DNA from 4 places in the Terrabacter sp. 05T424 genome. Region 3 is predicted to be linked to each of the others. Evidence: riboswitches for the same ligand, from Rfam matches in the RefSeq annotation. Region 3 holds a riboswitch; each other region holds the start of a gene.

Region 1 (5,277 bases), on a different contig from region 3:
CGAGTTCTACCTGCTGGGCACGCGCCTGACGGCAGCCACCGCGAAGGTGCGCGGCTATGACATCGACCAGCCGGAGATCCGTTCGGCGGTCCTGCTCACCCTGGCGGGGGCCGACAGCGACGACCTGTTGAAGAAGGCAGGCCTGCAGGCCGCGGGTGGCAAGCTGTCCTCGCTCGCGTTCGAACGTCTCCCCGCACCCGCGCTGATGGTCCTCAACAAGGCCGTCGGCTTCCGGCTGCTGGGCCGCATCGGTCAGGGCACATTCGCGAAGCTCGGGCGCGCGGTGCCCCTCGTCGGCGGCCTGATCGGCGCCGGGGTCGACGTCTACATGCTCGGGCGCATCGGCAAGCAGGCGGCCAAGGAGTTCCCGCCCGTCGAGACCTTCGGCCGTTGAGCGGCCGCACCCGCGCGAGCAGAGCGCACATCACTGTTTCGCAACACCGCCGGTGCGGGGGAATCGCCTCGGTGACCCGCTCGTTGGGCCGAGCATGAAGACCGCGTCCCGCATCAAGATGGCCGCGACCGTCGCGTCGGTCGTGCGCGCTTCCACACGGCCCGGTGCTCCTGGCATCGCGCAGCGGGCACAGGCAGTGCCGCGCCTCGTCCGGTTCACCCTCGACGGGACGTATGCCGGAACCACCCTGCGCCGCCTCGGCCTCGTCGCCGCAGCGGTCGCGTACGTCGTGTCTCCCGTCGACCTGCTGCCCGAGGCGGTGCTCCCCGTGCTGGGCGCGGCCGACGACGCCGTCGTCATCACGTGGGCCATCAAGGTCTTCCTCGAGGAGACCGACCGTTTCATCGCGTGGGAGGTCGGGCAGGGTCTCCACCCGCCGCGCGCACCGCAGGGAGCCGACGTGCGCGTCTGGGCGGGCGGCGCCAGCGACGGGATGCGCCGCGACCGCGACACCACGGGCGCTGCGGCGCCGGGACGCATCGCCGGCCACGTCAGCCGACTGCGTGGGGGGAGTCGCCGCGGTTCGGGCTCCGACGGGTCTGCTGCGGGCGCCTTCGGCGCGTCGCCCACCGGGCCCGGCCGGTCCGACCGTGCCGGCCTGCCCGAGGGTGTGCGCCAGGCTGCGACCGACTACGTCCTCGAGTCGGTGCGCAAGCGCCTGGAGCGCTGACCTCCGAGCCTGCGGCTCTTCCAGCCCGTGTGCGGGTGGGGGCGATCCACACCCCTTCGCACCGAACGCCCTTGGTCCACAGGCCTGCTCAGGGGCCTGTCGGCGTGTGGCCGGCGCGGCCACGCTCGACCCATGCCGAAGATCTCATTGTCAGGGCCAGCCGAGCTGCTGACCATCATCCCCTTCCACCTCGGGTTCCAGCCCGAGCGCAGCGTCGTCGTGGTGTGCTTCCACGGCAAGCGGCTGGGACTCGTGGCCCGCCAGGATGCCGTCGACCGCCCGGTCGCGGTCGAGTCCGCTGCCCAGCTGCTGCCGACCGTCCTCGACGGGGCACCCTCGTCGGTGGCGGTCGTCGGCTTCGAGGACGAGCCCGACCAGTCGCTGCCCCTCCTCGAGGAGCTCGTCCAGGGTCTCGAGCGGGCACGTGTCGTCGTGCGCGAGCGGCTGGTCGTCCGCGGCGGGAGGTGGCGCTCCGTCGGCTGCGACTGCTGCCCCGACGAGGGCTGGCTGCTGCCCGAGCAGGCAGACGTCCCGGCGGTCGCGAGCTACGTCGCCCTGGGCCACTCCGTGCTTCCCGACCGAGCCGGCTTGGCCCGACTCGTCGAGCCGCTCGACCCGGCCGCCCCGCGCCATGCGCTGACGGTTGCCGCCATCGACGACTGGCAACGGCGCTACGCCGAGGCGGGCGGTTCGATCTCGGGTTCCGTGTCGGGCTCGGCGGCTGCCCGTTCTCGCAGGTCTGGTCGGCGGCGCCGGCCAGCTGACGCCGGTCTGAGCGTCCTCGACGGCGGTGATCTGTCAGCGCGACAGTTCCTCGTCAACGACGCGCTCGTCGCCTGGAGCGGCCTGCTGCACGGCGAGATCGAAGGCTTCGGGCTGGAACACTGGCTGCCAGCCGTCGTCGGCCCCCTCCGAGACGTGGAGTTCCGAGATGCGGTCGTGGGCTGGCTCTGCCCGGGCTCGGTGTCACTGGAGTCGTTCCCCGACGAGCTGGTCGCCATGCTGGAGGTCTTCCTCGGCCCCGACCTGCGCGTCCTCTCCTCGGCGCCGTCGGCACCCTCGGCGTCGTCGCCTGCCTCTGCGCTCTCGTCCGCTGCTGTCCGCGGCGACGTGGCCGAGTGGATGGCAGACCTCGACGGTGACTCGGAGATCTGGGACGACGCGGCGGTGCCCAGCGAGCTCGACGGTGGCTGGGACGAGTGGGACGACGCGGCCGCCCCGCGCCTGCTGCTCTCGCGGCTCGAGGAGGTCTGCCGCATCACGCCGGCCGCCCACGCCGCCCCGTTGCTGTCCGTGCTCGCGTCGCTCGCGTGGTGGTGCGGTGACGGTGCCCGCGCCGGCATCGCCGCCGACCGAGCGCTCGAGCTCGAGCCCGGCCACCGACTGAGCCGGCTCGTCCGGCAGTCGCTCGACGCCGGACTCCGACCCCCGGCGTGCGCCTAGGAGGTCGCTCCGCGACCCCGAGCCCCCACTCGCGGCCCGCCGCGACGGGGCGTCCCAGGTCGTGGACCAGAGGCTCTGTTGCGGCGTGGGCCTCGGTTATGGTGGGCAAAGGTCATGAGTACCAGCGACAAGCCCCGGCTCGCTGGTCGGCAACCCTCCGTCGCGGTGGGGTGCCCCGGGTGAAGACCTGGCCGCACCCGTCGCGGGTGTGCGCAAGCGCGAACACCAGGAGTGCCTTCGATGACCGTTACGCACCGGAAGCAGAGCACGCGTCGTCTCGCGCGCCCGGTCCCGGGCTCCGACCTGGCCGGCGCGTCTCGCCCGGTCGGGCACGAACCTGCCCGCGGCGAGCCGTCCCGGCGACCGGTCCCGGACGGTGCCTGGCGCGACGGTGACCCCGTGGGCCACCGCCAGTTCGCGGACATCGGCGACGTGGAGCTCGAGCGCGGGGGAGCGGTGCCCGACGTCCGCATCGCCTACGAGACGTGGGGCAGGCTCAACGAGGCCGGAGACAACGTCATCCTCGTGGAGCACGCCCTCACCGGCGACAGCCACGTCGTCGGTGAGGCCGGCGAAGGTCATGCCTCGCCCGGCTGGTGGAACTCCCTCATCGGCGGTGGCCGCACGGTCGACCCCGACGAGTGGTTCGTCATCGCCGCCAACGTGCTCGGGGGCTGCCAGGGCAGCACCGGTCCCTCCAGCCCGGCCCCCGACGGGCAGGCCTGGGGAAGCCGGTTCCCGTACGTCACCGTGCGAGACCAGGTGGCCGCCGAGCGGGCCCTGCTCGACCACCTGGGCATTCGCCGGCTCGCGGCTGTCGTCGGCGGCTCGATGGGGGGCATGCGCGCCATCGAGTGGGCCGTCACCCATCCCGCCGACGTCGACCGGTGCATCGTCCTCGCGTCGACTGCCTACGCGACCGCCGACCAGATCGCCTGGTGCCAGCCCCAGCTGCTCGCCATCCGCAACGACCCGGACTTCGCCGGTGGCGACTACTACGCCGGCGACCGTCGGCCCGATGCGGGCCTCGGGCTCGCGCGCCGCATCGCCCACATCACCTATCGCACCGAGAGCGAGCTGGACGAGCGCTTCGGGCGCGAGGCGCAGCTGGGCGAGGACCCGCTGCGAGCGGGTGACCGGGGCAGGTTCGCCGTCGAGTCCTACCTCGACCACCATGCCGGCAAGCTCGCGCGTCGCTTCGACGCCAACTCCTACGTCGTTCTCACCGAGGCGATGAACTCGCACGACGTCGGCCGCGACCGCGGTGGTGTCACGGCGGCCCTGGCTCGCGTCGAGGCGGACTGCACCATCGTGTCCGTCGACACCGACCGGCTCTACCCGCCGCGACTGTCGGACGACCTGCACGCCGCGCTTCCGCGCTCGCGCCGCGAGCACATCACGTCGGCGTTCGGGCACGACGGCTTCCTCATCGAGGAGGACCAGGTGGGGCGCATCGTCAGTGCCGCGCTCGCCCGCGGGCGGGCCGACCGCACCTGAACCGTCCTGCGGCTCGGGGGGTTTCGCTGCGGGTCGTCGGCACTCGTCGCCGGCCTCCCCGTCGGCTCCGCGCGGCACGCGCCGTGTGACGTGATTTCGGGTACGGTGCGAGCACTGCTTGTTTCCGTCCCAAGGAGGTCCGGGAAAGTGGCCATCGTCGTTGGTTATGTCGCCACCAAAGAAGGTCGCGCGGCGCTCAAGCGAGCCGCCGAGGAATGCGTCCTGCGAGGCACGAAGCTCGTCGTCATCAGCTCCCACAGGGGAGGCAAGGACTTCGACGCCAACGAGGCGCACCAGTTCGAGACCGAGCTCGCCCGCGTGCAGGCACTCCTCGAGGAGAGGGGCCTGGAGCACGAAGTGCGCCAGCTCGTCCGCGGCAACGACCCTGCCGAGGACCTGATCTCCGTCGCCGAGGAGGAGAAGGCCGACTTCATCGTCATCGGACTTCGGCGTCGCAGCCCGGTGGGCAAGCTCATCCTCGGCTCGAACGCCCAGCGGATCCTGCTCGACGCGAGCTGCCCGGTCCTCGCCGTCAAGGGCGACTGACGCCCTTCCACCCGGCCGCGACGGCTTCGGATCACGTCCGGGGGCGTGTCCGGCGCCACGCGGCACACCCGTGCGTTCGCTCGGAGGCCGTGCGGCGTTTTATAATGTCTGAGTACCGGATCGCACGAGGCGCACCGAGAGATCGACACAGGGATCGACTCCGACAGGCCAAGCCCTTCCGGCACCAACCCCCATTCTCGTTCGTTGTGATGATGCATGCCCGCTTTCGGGCCGTCATCCGACGAGACCGTGCGACGAAAGGCGACTGCATCCGTGCCCAAGGCAACAACCGCTGGAGCTCCGAAAACCCTGCCGAAGGTGTTCCAGCACGAGGCGATCATGCAGCTCCTGGTCAAGGGCAGCACCAACGGAACCATCACCGGCACTGAGATCGCGCGAGCGCAGGTCGACGCAGGTCTCGACCTCAAGCAGATGAAGCCGGTCCTCACGACCCTCGAGGCCCACGACATCGAGATCGTCGTCGACGCGCCGCACTCCAGCACGACGAAGAAGACCCGTTCAGGGACCAAGGGAGGCAGTGTGGCCACCGCACGAAACACGACTGCCGCCGCGACGAAGTCCGCCACACGGACGACGACCGCTGCGACCAAGACCGCGGCCAAGAAGGCTGCCACCAAGACGACGTCGGCGCCCGGCGCTGCAGCCG
Region 2 (5,277 bases), on a different contig from region 3:
TTCTGATCCGCAGACGTGTTGACACCGGCGGCTGCTGTTGACGCCGTCCCGGCTGCGGCACCGGAAGACGAGCTCGCCTCGGCGGCACCGGAGCAGGCGGCGAGTGCGACTGCACCGGTGATCGCGAGGGCGGTGACGGCATACGTGTTCGGACGGCGGACGGCGTGCGGGCGTGCGGACATGAGGTCTCCTCTCGGCACCCTGTCGGGCGCGAGTCAGCGGGGTGGCCGCGTGGCGGCCTGAGGGGTGGGTGTGGGTGGGTCTGGCGTCAGAGGACGCGGTCGATGAAGGCGCGGGTGCGCTCGTGGACCGGGTGGTCGATGACCTGGCCCGGGGGGCCCTGCTCGACGACCCGGCCGCCGTCGAGGAAGACGACGGTGTCGGCGACCTCTCGGGCGAAACCGATCTCGTGTGTCACCACGACGAGGGTGGCCCCGTCGCGAGCGAGCTCCTTGATGACGGCGAGCACCTCGCCGACCAGCTCCGGGTCGAGAGCCGACGTCGGCTCGTCGAAGAGGATGACGTCGGGCTGCAGGGCGAGCGCTCGGGCGATCGCGACACGCTGCTGCTGGCCGCCCGACAGCTGCCGCGGGTAGGCGGCGGCCTTGTCTCCCAAGCCGACCCGCTCGAGCAGAGCTCGGGCCTCGGGCTCCACCTCGGCACGGCGTCGACGCTGCGCCGACACCGGCGCCTCCACGACGTTGTCGAGCACGGTGAGGTGCGGGAACAGGTTGAAGCTCTGGAAGACGAAGCCGATGCGGCTGCGCTGGCGCAGCACCTCACGCTCGGGCAGCTCGTGCAGCCGCTCCCCCACCTGGCGGTAGCCGATGAGTGTGCCGTTGACGCGCACCTGCCCCCGGTCCACCTTCTCGAGGTGGTTGATGCTGCGCAGGAGGGTGGACTTGCCTGAGCCGGACGGCCCGAGGATCACGGTGACGGTGCCCTCGGCGAGCTCGAGGTCGACGTCGTCGAGCACCCGGTTGGGACCGAACGACTTCGTGACGCCGCGGAGGTCGACGACGGCGGTCATCGGGCCACCTCCTCGGTGGTGGTGCCGGCGGTGCGCGACGTGGTCGTGGCGAGGGCGGCCCAGCGGGTTCGCAGGCGCTGCAAGGGTGTCGGTGGAAGCGTCCGTGAGCTGCCGCGCGCGAAGTGCCGTTCGACGTAGTACTGCCCGATCGAGAGCAGCGTGGTGAGGATGATGTACCAGACTGTCGCGACGAGCAGCAGTGGCACGACGCGGGAGTTGCGGCCGTAGATCACCTGAACCTGGTAGAAGAGCTCGGGGATCGCGAGCACCGAGACGATCGAGGTGCCCTTGAAGAGGCTGATCACCTCGTTGGCCGCGTTCGGCAGGATCGAGCGCATCGCCTGCGGCAGCACGATCCGGAGGAACTGCCGGCGGCGCGGGATGCCGAGAGCGGACGCTGCCTCCCGCTGCCCCTCGTCGACCGAGAGGATGCCGCCTCGGATGATCTCTGCCGCGTAGGCCGCCTGGTGCAGCGCGAGGCCGAGCACGGCGGCCCCGAGCGCACCGAAGAGGTCATTGGTCGCGACGCTGCCGAAGGACGGCCCGAAGGGCAGCCCGAACGAGATGGACTGGTAGAGGTAGGCGATGTTGAACCAGAAGAGCAGCTGGACGATCAGCGGGATCGACCGGAAGGCCCAGATGTAGGCCCAGGCCACCGAACGGAGGAAGGCGTTGGGCGACAGGCGCATCGCGGCCAGCACGACGCCGAGCACGAAGCCGGCGACGGTGCCGAGGACGGTGAGCTGGATCGTCGTGCCGAGCGCCTTGATGACGGTCTCGGTCGCGAAGTAGCGCGCGAAGATGGGCCAGTCCCAGCCGGGGTTGGTGGCCAGGCCGTTGACGAACATCGCGACGAGCACGGCGACGGCGGCCACTCCCACCCACGTCCACGGGTTTCGGCGGACCACGACGGTCAGGGCCGGCGCGTCGGCTGAACGGGCAGGTGGGGGCGGTGCCGCGACGGGCGGCAGGTCCGTGGCAAGGGTGCGCACGGCGGAGGTGGTGGACACGGAGAGCTCCTGAAGGGTGCGTCGGAGGGCCCGTCGACGACTCTCGCGGAGGGGTCGGACGGGCGAAGGGGTGCGGTTGCTCGCTGCGCGCCGGCATACGGGGTCACCGCTTCAAGGCCGGGCGCGCCCGGGGGCCGCCGAGGTGGTCGGCGGCCGCGTCGGTCGCTCGTCAGGGACGACAGAGCGCGCTGGACACACGGAGCAGGTCGACATGGCGGCGCAGCACCAGCCAGGTGCTCGTGCTGCGCGCCATGACGGCTCCTCGGGTCCGGGACCCGATCACCTCGAGTCCGCGCTTGCCGTCACCTGCTGGCGACGGCCTGGTCCTCACCCGGAGCACCCCACCGCGGAGGAGGGTTGCTGTCCAGCAAGCCGGGGCTTTGGCACTGGAGCTCGTGACCTGGCGATCACACTACGAACCCGTCCGGAGGCCGTCAATCGGCTCAAGAGCTCGTTACGGGCCTACCTCAACGACAGTCTCCATCGCCACCCACTGCTGAATCTGCCTGTGCCACAGCGCAATTGACTGCCACGCAGTTTCCGGACCGTCGACTAATTCCTATCGATCCAGTCGGAAATTAGCTCCGGGCCTTCTTGAATCCTGAGACGCCCGCATCGGCAGCCGGCACCTACGATCGGTAGGTGCCTGACAGCGACCTCCCGAAGATCGGTGCACCCGCAACCCGTGCCCTGTCGTCCATCGGTGTGACGCGGCTCGATCAGCTCGTCGAGCGCCGGCCGGATGAGCTGCTCGCGCTCCATGGTTTCGGCCCCAGAGCGCTGCGCATCCTCGAAGAGGCACTCCACGCGGCGGGGCTCTCCCTCCGCTCGTAGGCGTCACGCCTCCGTGCGGGAAGGTGTCTCACTCGAGCGGGCGGACGCGATACCGGGTCCGCACGGCGTCGCCTTCCACCTGGACCTCGCTCAGCTCGAGCCGGATGGGGAGCCCGTCGGGTGCCAGTGGAGCTCCGTCCATCATCGTCGGGGTGCCAGAGCCCCCGACCAGGCCGGGCAGCGTGATCACGTCGACGGAGTGGACCACTCCGAGCTCGCGCAGCCGCTGCAGGTAGCCGGGAGGGGTGCTCTGGCACACGAGCACGTGCAGCTTCGTCGTGCCATCGCTGGTGAACGACCAGTCGACCCGACCGCGCCCGTCGGCAACGACGAACCACCTCTCGGCCGATGTGGGGAGATGGTCCTGCCAGAGCACCTCGTCGCTGATGCTCGGCCGCGGCCACGGCGGCGCGCGCGGGCCGATGATCGTCGATGCCGGCCCGCCGAGGCCGTCCACGGGGCTGCCACCGCCGACGCCAGGGATGCACCCGACGCCAGGGGGCCCCAGCCCCTCGTGAGAGCACGAGAGCCCCGGACCGTGACGGTCCGGGGCTCTCGGTCAGGCGGTGACTGGCGTCAGTTGCCCGTCAGCTTCTCGCGAAGCGCAGCGAGCGCCTCGTCGGAAGCCAGGGTGCCCTCGGCCGGGGCCGGGGCGTTGCGCGGAGCGCGCTCGCCACGGTCGGCGTCGCCGGAGTCGGCAACGTCACCGGTCGCGGACGAGTAGGACGTCGCAGAGCCCGCGTTGGCCACAGCCTCGGCGTCGGCCTTCGTCGCGGCGTCGACCTGGGCCTTGTGCGACTCCCAGCGAGCGTGGGCGTCGGCGTACTGACGCTCCCACTTCTCGCGCTGGGCGTCGAAGCCCTCGAGCCACTCGTTCGTCTCCGGGTCGAAGCCCTCGGGGTACTTGTAGTTGCCCTGCTCGTCGTACTCCGCAGCCATGCCGTAGAGGGTCGGGTCGAACTCCGACGCCGCGACGGCCTGGTCGTTGGCCTGCTTGAGCGAGAGCGAGATACGGCGACGCTCGAGGTCGATGTCGATGACCTTGACGAAGATCTCGTCGCCGACGTTGACGACCTGCTCGGGCAGCTCCACGTGGCGCTCGGCCAGCTCGGAGATGTGGACGAGGCCCTCGATGCCGTCCTCGACGCGCACGAACGCACCGAAGGGGACGAGCTTGGTGACCTTGCCCGGGACGACCTGGCCGATGGCGTGGGTCCGCGCGAAGTGCTGCCACGGGTCCTCCTGCGTCGCCTTCAGCGACAGGGAGACACGCTCGCGGTCCATGTCGACGTCGAGCACCTCGACGGTGACCTCGGTGCCGACCTCGACGACCTCGGACGGGTGGTCGATGTGCTTCCACGACAGCTCGGAGACGTGGACGAGACCGTCGACGCCGCCGAGGTCCACGAACGCACCGAAGTTGACGATGGAGGACACGACGCCCGAACGGACCTGGCCCTTCTGGAGCTCCTTGAGGAACGTCGTGCGCACCTCGGACTGCGTCTGCTCGAGCCAGGCACGGCGCGACAGGACCACGTTGTTGCGGTTCTTGTCGAGCTCGATGATCTTGGCCTCGATCTCCTTGCCGACGTACGGCTGGAGGTCGCGGACACGACGCATCTCGACGAGCGAGGCGGGAAGGAAGCCGCGGAGGCCGATGTCGAGGATGAGGCCACCCTTGACGACCTCGATGACGGTGCCGGTGACGACGCCGTCCTCTTCCTTGACCTTCTCGATCGTGCCCCAGGCGCGCTCGTACTGCGCACGCTTCTTGGACAGGATCAGACGGCCTTCCTTGTCCTCCTTCTGGAGGACGAGGGCCTCGACCTCGTCGCCGACCTTGACGATCTCGCCCGGGTCGACGTCGTGCTTGATGGACAGCTCACGCGAGGGGATGACGCCCTCGGTCTTGTAGCCGATGTCGAGCAGGACCTCGTCCCGGTCGACCTTGACGATGCGACCCTCGACGATGTCGCCGTCGTTGAAGTCCTTGATGGTGGCGTCGATCGCCGCAAGGATGTCTTCCTGAGAGCCGATGTCGTTGATGGCAATCTCAGGCGCGGTCTTCTCGACCGTGTTGGCAGTCATGTAGTAGGAACTCCGATTGTGGACAGTTAGATTGGGGACCTCGCGGCGACGTGCCTGACGGCGCGCCGACCCGATGCCTTGTGGACGGGTGCAACATTGAGCATGTGCACACGGATGTGCCCGGCAATCCTATCCGCGCTGTCAGCACCCGGTCAAAAGAGACGATGTATGCCGTGAGCACGCCCACCGAGGCCACCCGCCGTCCCGTCGCGCCCGCAGAGACGGCAACGGCCAACCGCACGTGGTGGGACAGCGAGGCGACGTCCTACTACGTGGAGCACGGCGCCTTCCTCGGCGACACCGACTTCGTGTGGG
Region 3 (5,277 bases):
TCGCGGCCGCCGCGGTCAGTGAGGTTCCAGGCGTCCTCGGACTCCTCGTCGTCCTCGTCGACGGTGCGCGTCATGTCGCCGGGCGTCCACCTCGCGGCGGGCATCGCCTGCGTGCTGTCGCCGCCGTAGTCGTCACCCGACTCGCGTCGCTCCCCGCGCTCGGCGACGAGCGCCGCGGTGCGCTGCGGCGTCACCGAGCCGTCACGGTCGCCGTCGTCCGAGTCGTCGGCCCCGTCCTCGTCGTCGTATGCCGTGCGGGCGCCGCCACCATCGGCGGCCTCGGCGACGACGTCGACGGGCGATGCGGCATACGGCCCCTCGTCGGTCGGCGTCACGTCGGCGACGGGTTGCGGCACCTCGTCACCGCGCAGCAGGGCCAGCGTCTGCGGCAGGTCGTCGGGCCGGACGAGCACGTCACGCGCCTTCGACCCCTCGCTCGGGCCGACGACGCCGCGCGACTCGAGCAGGTCCATGAGGCGACCGGCCTTGGCGAACCCGACGCGCAGCTTGCGCTGGAGCATCGATGTGGAGCCGAACTGGGTTGTGACGACGAGTTCGGTGGCCTGGAGCAGCACGTCGAGGTCGTCGCCGATGTCGTCGTCGATCTGCTTCTTCGGCGCCGCGACCGTGACGTTCTCGACGTAGTTCGGCTTGAGCTGGGTCGTGACGAACTTGACGACCTCGTGGATCTCGGACTCGTTGACCCAGGCCCCCTGCACGCGCATCGGCTTGCTCGCACCCATCGGGAGGAAGAGCGCGTCACCCTGCCCGATGAGCTTCTCGGCGCCGGGCTGGTCGAGCACGACGCGGCTGTCGGCGAGAGAGCTGGTGGCGAACGCCATGCGCGAGGGCACGTTGGCCTTGATGAGGCCGGTGACGACGTCGACCGACGGACGCTGCGTCGCGAGCACGAGGTGGATGCCGGCGGCGCGTGCCAGCTGGGTGATGCGCACGACCGACTCCTCGACGTCGCGCGGGGCGACCATCATGAGGTCGGCGAGCTCGTCGACGACGACGAGCAGGTAGGGGTAGGTCGTGATCTGCCGCTCGGAGCCCGGAAGCGGCTTGACCTTGCCGGCGCGCACCGCCTTGTTGAAGTCGTCGACGTGCTTGAAGCCGAACGCCGCGAGGTCGTCGTACCGCTGGTCCATCTCCTTGACGACCCACGCGAGGGCCTCGGCGGCCTTCTTCGGGTTGGTGATGATCGGCGTGATGAGGTGCGGGATGCCTTCGTAGGCCGTGAGCTCGACGCGCTTCGGGTCCACGAGGATCATCCGCACCTCCTCGGGCGTCGAGCGCATGAGGATCGAGGTGATCATCGAGTTGACGAAGCTCGACTTGCCCGAACCGGTGGCACCGGCGACGAGCAGGTGCGGCATCTTCGCGAGGTTGGCGATGACGTACGCGCCCTCGACGTCCTTGCCGACACCCATGACCATCGGGTGCTCGTTGCCGCGGGCCGTGTGGCTGCGCAGTACGTCGCCCAGCGAGACGTTCTCGCGGTCGAGGTTCGGGATCTCGATGCCGATGGCCGACTTGCCGGGGATGGGGCTGAGGATGCGCACGTCGGCCGAGGCGACGGCATACGCGATGTTCTTGGAGAGGGCGGTGACGCGCTCGACCTTGGTGCCCGAGCCGAGCTCGACCTCGTAGCGCGTGACGGTCGGCCCGCGGGTGAACCCGGTGACGGCGGCGTCGATGTCGAACTGGTCGAAGACGTTGGTCAGCGACTCGACGACCCGGTCGTTGGTCTCGCTGCGGGTCTTGTGCGGCGGGCCCGGAGTCAGCATCGCGTGGTCGGGCAGCTGGTAGGTGATGTCGCCGCCGAGACTCAGCTGCTCGACGCGAGCGGGCAGGTCGGACATGGGCGGTGGGATCAGCTCGGCCTTGGGGCCGACCTTGCTCGTGTCGGGGGCCCCGAGCGTCTTCGGGTCGGTCGCGTCGATGACCTTCTCGCCGGAGGGGCGCGGCGCCAGCACGCCGGGCGCGGTCGGGCGCTTCTCGCCGGGGCGCAGGCGCGTCGTCGGCTCGTCGTCGGCGCCCTTCTGCGCGGCCTGGCGGAAGGCCTCGTCGCCGTCGCGGTCGGACAGGTCGACGGCCTTGCGCCGGGCCCGCTTGACCGCGGCCGCGGGCGCGTCGTCACCGGCGTCGGGCTCGGCGTCGTGGTGGCCCCGGTCGATGACGAGGGCCTTGAGCTGCCGCAGGCGCGTCGGGATCAGGTTGACGGGTGTCGCCGTGATGACGAGCAGGCCGAAGATGCCGAGCAGGACGAGCAGCACGACTGCGCCGTAGGGCGACACGGCGGCCGCGAGGGGGCTCGAGGCGAGGAAGCCGAGGATGCCGCCGGCCGCACGCATGCCGTCGGCGCCGTCGGGCGGGTTGGGGATGCCGTCGGCGAGATGGGCCAGACCGCAGGCGGCGAAGGTCAGCGCGATGGTGCCGACGACGATCCGGTTGGTCGTCGCCTCGTCCTGGGGGGCGCGGAGCATGCGGAGGCCGAGGGCCAGCAGGACGAGCGGGACGGCGTAGGCGACCCTGCCGAAGGTGCCCGCGAAGATCGCGTGGACGACCTGCCCGAACGTGCCGGCGACGCCCCACCACTCACGGGCGGCCACGACGACCGCGAGGGCGAGCAGCGCGAAGCCGATGCCGTCACGGCGGTGCTCGGGCTCGAGGTCGGCGGCGCTGTGACCGACGCGTCGCACCGCTCCCCCGGCCATGTGCGAGACGCCCATCCAGGTGCTGCGCATGGCGCTGAACGGGAAGGGCAGCCCGCCGTCACGGGTCTTGGAGGCGGCCTTCGCCGGCGGCTTGCGCGCAGCGGGCTTGCGCTGCGCGGGCCTGGTCGAGCGCGCAGCGGGAGGGCGTGACGAGGTGCTGCCGGTCACCCCCTTGGCGCGTGTGGCCGCGGCGGTGCTCGAGCGCTGGCTGCTGGACGGACGTGACCCCATGGTCGCACCGTACGTCAAGGCACCTCTGAACTCACGCGTCACACGCGCAACAGGGCACATCGGCGCGAGCGCGCTGGTCGGCGTCGGGCGCCCTGTCCTGACCCTCCGTCTCAGATGCCGACATCCGGGGATCGGAGGGTGGACAGGGCTGCGAGCGCCCGCCTATCTTCGATGCCAGGTCATGAGTGCCAGTGACAAGCCCCGGCTCGCTGGCCAGCAACCCTCCTCCGCGGTGGGGTGCTCCGGGTGACGACCAGGTCGACCCCCGATCAGCTCGAGTGATCCGGGTCGGCAAGCGCGGACCTGCATCCGGTGGGTCCCTCAGCCCCTGGAGCACTCCTATGTCGGTTCTTCCCAGCACCTCACTCTGTGGTGGCACGCCCGCCCCGGTCGTCCGCACCCGCACGCTGCACGTCGTTCCCGAGGCTGCCTCCCTGCCGGCGGTCGTCGGCGCGGGACTGCGCGTGCCGACGCTGCGCGGCGAGACGGCATACGCGAACCTCGACCACGCCGCCTCGACTCCCGCCCTCGAGACCGTCAAGGCAGCCGTCGACCGGGCCCTCGAGACGTACTCCTCGGTGCACCGGGGGGCGGGCTTCGCCTCACGTCTGAGCAGCGCCTGGTACGAGCAGGCCCGCGCCGAGGTGGCCGCCTTCGTCGGCGCGCGTGACGACGACTCCGTCATCTTCACGCGCACGACGACGGACTCCTGGGCACTGCTGAGCAAGGCGCTGCCGAGCCGTACGACGGTCTTCGTCTTCGGCACCGAGCACCACTCGACCCTGCTGCCCTGGGGGCGCTTCCGCACCGTGCGCCTGCCCGTGCCGCAGACGGTCGAGGACGCCCACGCCCTGCTCGAGGAGGCCCTCGACGACCACCCGTCGCGCCACCGCCTCGTCGTGCTCACGGCGGCCTCGAACGTCACCGGCGAGGTGTGGCCCGTAGAGCGCTTCGCGGCGCTTGCCCACGCCCACGGCGCCCGCATCGCCGTCGACGCGGCCCAGCTCTCTGCCCACCGCACCATCGACCTCGCGGGCTGGGACGCCGACTACGTCGCCTTCTCCGGCCACAAGACGTACGCCCCTTACGGCGCAGGCGTGCTCGCCGGACGCTCGGACTGGCTCGACGCCGGCAACCCCTACCTGCTCGGCGGCGGCGCGACGCGCTCGGTCACCGAGGAGGGCACGACGTGGGCCACCGGCCCCGCCCGCCACGAGGGCGGCAGCCCGAACGTGATCGGCGCGATCGCCCTCGCCGCAGCGTGCGCGACGATCAGCCGCCACCGCGAGGCCATCGAGGCGCACGAGACGCAGCTGCTCGAGCGCCTGACCGCCGGCCTCGACGAGGTGCCCGGCGTCGAGGTGCTCTCCATCTTCGGCGAGGGCCACGACCGGGTCGGCGTCGTCGCCTTCACCATCGACGGCTGGGACTCCTCGCTCGTCTCGCAGGTGCTCTCGGTGGAGCACGGCATAGGCGTCCGCGACGGCAAGTTCTGCGCCCACCTGCTCGTCGACGAGCTGCTCGATGACCCGTGGGGCGAGCGGTCGGGCACCGCCGTCCGCGCGAGCATCGGTCTCGGTTCGACGCTCGAGAGCGTCGACCGTCTCGTCTCGGCCGTCGCGGGGCTCGTCGAGCACGGCCCGTCGGCCGACTGGACGCTGACCGACTCGGGCTGGGCCGTCGACGGCACCGACCCGCGCGACGTCGAGGTCGAGCGCCCCTGGTGACCTCGGTCGGCCGGCAACCAGCGTGGATGCCGGGCGCGACCGAGGACCGGCTGATGGTCTGCGGTTCGGTGGGGTGATCACCCCAGCAGACGGCGGACCATTCGAGGGACAGCTGGGCCTACCGCCCCGTCACCGCGCTGACGGCGGCCTCGGTGCGTTCAGGGGCGCTCAGCGCTTCGGCAGGGCGTAGCTGGCCCAGACCGCGGCGTGGTCGGCGCGGTTGATCGCGACCTGTCCCGCGGAGACGACCGTCAGGCCGCGGCTCAGCAGGTGGTCGAGCTGCACGAAGGCCGGGAGGCGGTTGCCAGCAAAGGGCCAGGTGCGCACCCAGCCCTGGCCGTCGGTGCGTTGGGCGTCGTCGAGCCCCTCGGCGAGGTCTCGCAGACCCGGGTGCCCGTAGTCCGCGTTGAAGTCACCGGCCATCACGAGGAGCTCGTCGCCGTCGAGGCGCTCCTTCCAGGTCTGCAGCGCCCTCAGCCCGGCGCGCCACTCGACGGTGTCACCGCGCAGGGGTGCCGTCGGGTGTGCGACCTTGAGGCGCACGGTCCCGTTGGGAGCCGTGACGTCGAGCTCTGGCTGAGCGCTCCGGGTGTCCTCGA
Region 4 (5,277 bases), on a different contig from region 3:
CCGAACTGCTTGCGCTCCTTGACGTAGGCGAGAGCCTGGTCGAGCGCGCCCTGGGCGATGCCGACCGCCTGCGCGCCGATCGTGACGCGCGTGTGGTCGAGGGTGCGCAGCGCGATCTTCAGGCCGTCGCCGACCTGGCCGACGACGCGGTCGCCGGGGATGCGGACGTTGTCGAAGTGCAGCTCGCGCGTCGGGCTGCCCTTGATGCCGAGCTTGCGCTCCTTCTCACCGAACGTGAAACCGTCGTCGGACTTCTCGACGACGAACGCCGTGACGTTGCCCCCACGGGGGCCCTCGGGGTCGGTGACGGCGAGGACGGTGTAGTACTCGGAGACGCCGGCGTTCGTGATCCACGACTTCTGGCCGTTCAGCACCCAGCCGTCGCCGTCCTGGCGGGCGCGGCACTTCATCGACGCCGTGTCGGAGCCGGCCTCGCGCTCGGACAGGCCGTAGGAGAAGGTCGTCTCGCCCTTGGCGAGCGGGGGCAGGTAGCGCGCCTTGACGTCGTCGCTGCCGTCGAGGATGAGGGGCAGCGAGCCGAGCTTGTTGACCGCCGGGATGAGCGAGGCGGACGCGTCGACGCGGGCGATCTCTTCGATGACGATGCACGTCGCCAGGGCGTCGGCGCCCATGCCGTCGTACTGCTCGGGCACGTGCGGTGCGAAGAAGTCTGAGGCGACGAGGGCGTCGTGCGCCTCCTGGGGGTAGCGCGCCTCCTCGTCGACGGCGGCGGCGTACGGGGCGATCTTGTCCTCGGCGATCGCCCGGATCGCCTCGCGCAGGGCCTCGTGGTCCTCGCTGGTGCGGAACAGGTCGAAGGCGTCATTCGTGCTCACGGCGCGATCCTACTCGCCAGTTCGGATTAGTAGGACGTCCTAGTGATCGACGCCACGGAGTGGTGCGGACGAGGCCGTGAGATGCTCAGAAGGGCGGCGGTTCGGGGCCAGGTGGCGGCCCGGTGTCGGGTGGCGGGCCGAGTCCTTCGCGCCAGTCCTTGGGGTAGGTGGTGTAGCTGCGGCCGGTGAGGGTGGTCCACTCGAGGCCGTCGTCGGCGACGGGGGTGCTGGTCCAGATGCCGTGGGTCTTGACGTTGTGGTGGCGGCGTTCCTTGGCGTAGAAATTCGTCACCGAGGTCTCGCCSGCCGGCCACGGGATCTCGTGGTCGAGGTCGCACCGGGTSGCGGGGACGTGGCAGTCGGGGCCGCGGCAGGTKCCGTCGACCGCTCGGACGTGCTCAACCATCGCGAGTGTGGGCCGGTAGGCCCTGGTGGGGCGGGTGATCGCGTGGCCGTCGCGGATGTCGACGGGAAGGGTCTGCCAGACCGAGCCCGGGCGGGTCATGATCTCGCGGGCGTGGGCGGCGGTGACCCAGCGGTGCCCGGGCAGCTCGCACGCCGCGTCGCTCTGGCCGGTGGCGACCTCGAACGGCACGACGAGCCACACCCGCGCCGCCGCGTCACCGGTGGCCGGCGCAGGCGCAGGCCCGTCACACGCGTCGGCGAGGACGTCACGCAGCAGGGCCTCGGTGGCCAGGTCGCAGCGCAGCTGGTCCAGGGTCCGCGRGTCTCCTCCGCCTCGCGCGGCGCGAGCACGGGTGTCGAGCCGGTCCAGGATCGCCGCGACCGTGCCCGCATCGGCCGTCAAGCTCAGACACCCCATCCCGTCACCGACCATCCGCCCGAACACCCCACGCCGCGCTTTCGCGTGCGCCCGCCGCTCCCCCGCGCCCCTCGTGTCCACCGACGCGATGGCGCGAGTCAACCGGGTCGTGAAGGTCCGCTGCCCCACCACCCGCCCGTCCCGCGACGGAGCCAGCACCGACTCCTCCACCACCGCGACATCCACATCCGACAGCTGAACCGTGTCGCAGGCGAGCTGCACCGCCCGGTACAGCGACGTGCCACCGGCCCGCAACGCGGCCAGGACGCGCCGGTGCCGCCGCGGTGCCGTCGCCAACGCCAGCCGCCGCGACACCTCACCGACCCCGACCCCGGTCGCCAGCGCGATCTCCTCCGCGACGAGCCGCTCCGGCGAGGCCAGTGCCGCCATCCGCACGGCACTCCCACCGGCTGGCAAGGCGGCGACCTGCTGGGCCTCGATGGTGTGCAACGCCCCGTACGCAGCGAGCAGGTCGGCCTCGACGCGCGCCTTCGCCACCTCGAGCGCCTCGACCTGCGCCATCACCCGCTCACCGTCCCGCAACAGGCCCTCGGTCACCTCCACCGACCGCGCCCGCTCGATCTCTTCGGTCAGCACGCACGAGTGAGCGACGTCCGTCGCCTCGTACAACACCTCGCCGGCAAACCGACTCGACAGCACGGACACGACCCGCCGCGCGCGACCACCGGACGCCCCTGGATCGTGGACCCAGGTCACGTCGACCACCCGCGGCGGGCGGCCACCGAGCAGCCCGAAGGAGCCTCGTGACGACGCGACGTACGGCATACGTCCCCTCCCTCAGCAGCACTTTGGACTACTCCAGTAGAACATGTGTTCGACTCGATGGGAAGGGCTCGCGCGCACCTGTGGACAACGAATTGCTCTGCGCAACAGCAGGGTTCACCTGAGGCATCACGAACCCAGAAGCGGAACGACCCCCAAGCACGTCCACCATGAGGACACGCGCTCCCATCTGCCGGACACGCGTACGTACACTCGCGAGTAGGTCATGAGTGCCAGCGCCAAGCCCCGGCTCGCTGGCCGGCAACCCTCCCACCGCGGCGGGGTGCCCCGGGTGAGGACCTGGCCCGTCGACGCCCTCGGCGCTCGGGCAAGCGCGGAGAGCTCCTCTCCCGCACCGACCCGTCGGTGCGCCGGCCGGTCACCTCGACGCAGGCCCGGTCATCGACACGACTGAGGAAGAGCACACGAGAGATGACCGAACCCAACTGGTCCTTCGAGACCAAGCAGATCCACGCCGGCCAGAGCGCCGACAGCGCCACCGGGGCCCGCGCCCTGCCTATTTACCAGACGACCAGCTACGTCTTCAACGACACCGACCACGCGGCAAACCTGTTCGGGCTCAGGGAGTTCGGCAACATCTACACCCGGATCATGAACCCGACGACCGACGTCGTGGAGCAGCGCATCGCCGCGCTCGAGGGCGGCGTGGGCGCGCTCCTGGTCGCGTCGGGACAGTCCGCGACGACGCTGGCCCTGCTCAACCTCGCCGAGGCCGGCGACCACATCGTCGCCTCCCCCAGCCTCTACGGCGGCACGGTCAACCTGCTCAAGTTCACGCTGCCCAAGCTCGGCATCGAGGTGAGCTTCGTCGAGGACCCGACCTCGATCGAGTCCTGGCGGGCCGCCGCGCGCCCCAACACGAAGGCCTTCTTCGGCGAGACCATCGCGAACCCGAAGGCCGAGGTGCTCGACATCGAGGCCGTGGCGGCGCTCGCCCACGAGCACGGCGTGCCGCTCGTCGTCGACAACACCATCGCCACCCCGTTCGTCATCCGCCCGATCGAGTGGGGCGCCGACATCGTCGTGCACTCCGCGACGAAGTACCTCGGCGGCCACGGCACGTCCATCGCGGGCGTCATCGTCGACGCGGGCCGGTTCGACTACGCGAAGGACCCGGAGAAGTTCCCCAACTACAACACTCCCGAGGAGAGCTACCACGGTCTCGTCTTCGCACGCGACCTCGGCGTCGGCAGCGCCCTCGGCGCGAACCTCGCGTACATCCTCAAGGCTCGGGTCCAGCTGCTGCGCGACCTCGGGCCGTCGGCGGCGCCCTTCAACGCGTTCCTCATCGCGCAGGGTCTCGAGACGCTGTCGCTACGCATCGAGCGCCACCTCGAGAACGCCGCCAAGGTGGCCGCCTACCTGCAGGGCCAGGAGCAGGTGGAGCGCGTCGTGTGGGCCTCCCTGCCCGACAGCCCCTCGTACGCCACCGCCCAGAAGTACGCGCCCCGCGGGGCGGGTGCCGTGCTCTCCTTCGAGATCGCTGGCGGCCTCGAGGCGGGCAAGAAGTTCGTCGAGGCGCTGACGCTCCACAGCCACGTCGCGAACATCGGCGACGTGCGCTCGCTCGTCATCCACCCTGCATCGACGACGCACTCGCAGGGACCCGAGGAGGACCGCGTGGCGGCCGGCGTGACCCCGGGTCTGGTGCGCCTGTCGGTCGGGATCGAGAACATCGACGACATCGTGGCCGACCTCGAGCAGGGATTCGCCGCGGCGAAGGCCTGACTCCTCGGAGTGCACGAACGGCACGGTCGGCCTGCGCCGGCCGTGCCGTTCAGCGCCCGGCCGCGGCTGGGGTGCAGCCCAGAACGCACGTCTAGGACGTATGCCGAGGACGTATGCCGCCCGCCGGGGCACGCACCCCCGGCTGGGTCAGCCGACGACCTCGTCGACGAAGCACCACCGCCACGACTCGCCCGGCTCGAGCGAGCGCATCACGGCGTGGGAGGTCTCGGCGAAGTGCGCGCTCGCGTGCTTGAACTCGGAGGAGTCGCAGCAGCCGACGTGCCCGCACTCCAGGCACATGCGCAGGTGCACCCAGGTCGTCCCGTCGCGCAGGCACTCCTCGCACCCTTCCGGAGTGCGGGGCTCGGCGCACGCGCCACTGTCCTGCAGGTGCTCACAGGGAGCCTCGATGGTGTCCACGGGCAACATCTCACTTTCTGCCAGTCGGGTCTCCTGGTCCTCGAGACGGTCGAGCATCGTCTCCTCGAGGTCGAGCGCGCCGAGGACGGTGCGCAGCACGACGTCGTCGGCGCGTCCTTCGTTGCGCAGTCGCAGCACCTCGCCGCGCTCCGCTTCGAGCATCGTCAACCGCGCTCGCCGGTACTGCGTGCTGGGGGTCTCCGCCCCGTCGAGCCCACGAGGGCCGAGCCGCTCCCACAGCTGGTTGACCCGGTCGGAGGCACGTTCACGGAGCATGTCCTTCGTGGACTCGTCGACGTCGGGCATCTGCGCGAGCACGTCGAGCCCCGACCGGGTGGCGGCCTGCAGCACGGTGGCGGCCTGCAGCGCGTCCTCGCGCGGGTCGGGCCCGCGCACCCCGAGTCGGTGGGCGACCCACGGCAGGGTGGTGCCCTGGATGAGGAGCGTGCCGATGGTGACCACAACGGCGATGAGGATGAGCACGGCGCGCACGGGCGTCTCGGGCAGCAGCAGCGCGGCCGCGAGCGTGACGACGCCGCGCATGCCGGCCCACGACAGCACCGCGGAGTGCGACCAGGGAGCCTCGGCCTCGGCGCGCATGACGTGCGTGCGCAGGTAGCGGAACGGGAAGACCCACAGCGGGCGGAGCAGCAGCACGGCCACGAG

Evidence for each region. Region 3 has a riboswitch for S-adenosylmethionine ahead of AC1DE0_RS04710 (aminotransferase class V-fold PLP-dependent enzyme). Riboswitches for the same ligand answer to the same signal wherever they lie in the genome.
Region 1: linked by a shared signal. The riboswitch ahead of metX (homoserine O-acetyltransferase MetX) and the one ahead of AC1DE0_RS04710 (aminotransferase class V-fold PLP-dependent enzyme) in region 3 are both predicted to bind S-adenosylmethionine.
Region 2: linked by a shared signal. The riboswitch ahead of AC1DE0_RS13990 (putative leader peptide) and the one ahead of AC1DE0_RS04710 (aminotransferase class V-fold PLP-dependent enzyme) in region 3 are both predicted to bind S-adenosylmethionine.
Region 4: linked by a shared signal. The riboswitch ahead of AC1DE0_RS16300 (bifunctional o-acetylhomoserine/o-acetylserine sulfhydrylase) and the one ahead of AC1DE0_RS04710 (aminotransferase class V-fold PLP-dependent enzyme) in region 3 are both predicted to bind S-adenosylmethionine.

What each region holds. Positions count from the first base shown of each region.
Region 1 is NZ_JBFTLB010000015.1:19,524-24,800, forward strand. Features, by position in the region: gene AC1DE0_RS21080 (EcsC family protein) at 1-394, shown strand, start outside; gene AC1DE0_RS21085 (YkvA family protein) at 489-1,124, shown strand; gene AC1DE0_RS21090 (DUF4192 domain-containing protein) at 1,257-2,567, shown strand; SAM riboswitch class IV at 2,678-2,792, shown strand; gene metX (homoserine O-acetyltransferase MetX) at 2,808-4,064, shown strand; gene AC1DE0_RS21100 (universal stress protein) at 4,212-4,610, shown strand; gene AC1DE0_RS21105 (RNA polymerase sigma factor) at 4,929-5,277, shown strand, end outside.
Region 2 is NZ_JBFTLB010000006.1:96,664-101,940, forward strand. Features, by position in the region: gene AC1DE0_RS13975 (ABC transporter substrate-binding protein) at 1-182, opposite strand, end outside; gene AC1DE0_RS13980 (amino acid ABC transporter ATP-binding protein) at 269-1,030, opposite strand; gene AC1DE0_RS13985 (amino acid ABC transporter permease) at 1,027-2,040, opposite strand; gene AC1DE0_RS13990 (putative leader peptide) at 2,210-2,293, opposite strand; SAM riboswitch class IV at 2,328-2,441, opposite strand; gene AC1DE0_RS13995 (helix-hairpin-helix domain-containing protein) at 2,683-2,874, shown strand; gene AC1DE0_RS14000 (hypothetical protein) at 2,903-3,331, opposite strand; gene rpsA (30S ribosomal protein S1) at 3,451-4,962, opposite strand; gene AC1DE0_RS14010 (class I SAM-dependent methyltransferase) at 5,136-5,277, shown strand, end outside.
Region 3 is NZ_JBFTLB010000001.1:1,008,208-1,013,484, reverse strand. Features, by position in the region: gene AC1DE0_RS04715 (FtsK/SpoIIIE family DNA translocase) at 1-2,951, opposite strand, end outside; SAM riboswitch class IV at 3,129-3,255, shown strand; gene AC1DE0_RS04710 (aminotransferase class V-fold PLP-dependent enzyme) at 3,293-4,678, shown strand; gene AC1DE0_RS04705 (endonuclease/exonuclease/phosphatase family protein) at 4,847-5,277, opposite strand, start outside.
Region 4 is NZ_JBFTLB010000007.1:367,517-372,793, forward strand. Features, by position in the region: gene AC1DE0_RS16290 (acyl-CoA dehydrogenase family protein) at 1-836, opposite strand, end outside; gene AC1DE0_RS16295 (13E12 repeat family protein) at 922-2,445, opposite strand; SAM riboswitch class IV at 2,665-2,783, shown strand; gene AC1DE0_RS16300 (bifunctional o-acetylhomoserine/o-acetylserine sulfhydrylase) at 2,875-4,191, shown strand; gene AC1DE0_RS16305 (Na+/H+ antiporter) at 4,339-5,277, opposite strand, start outside.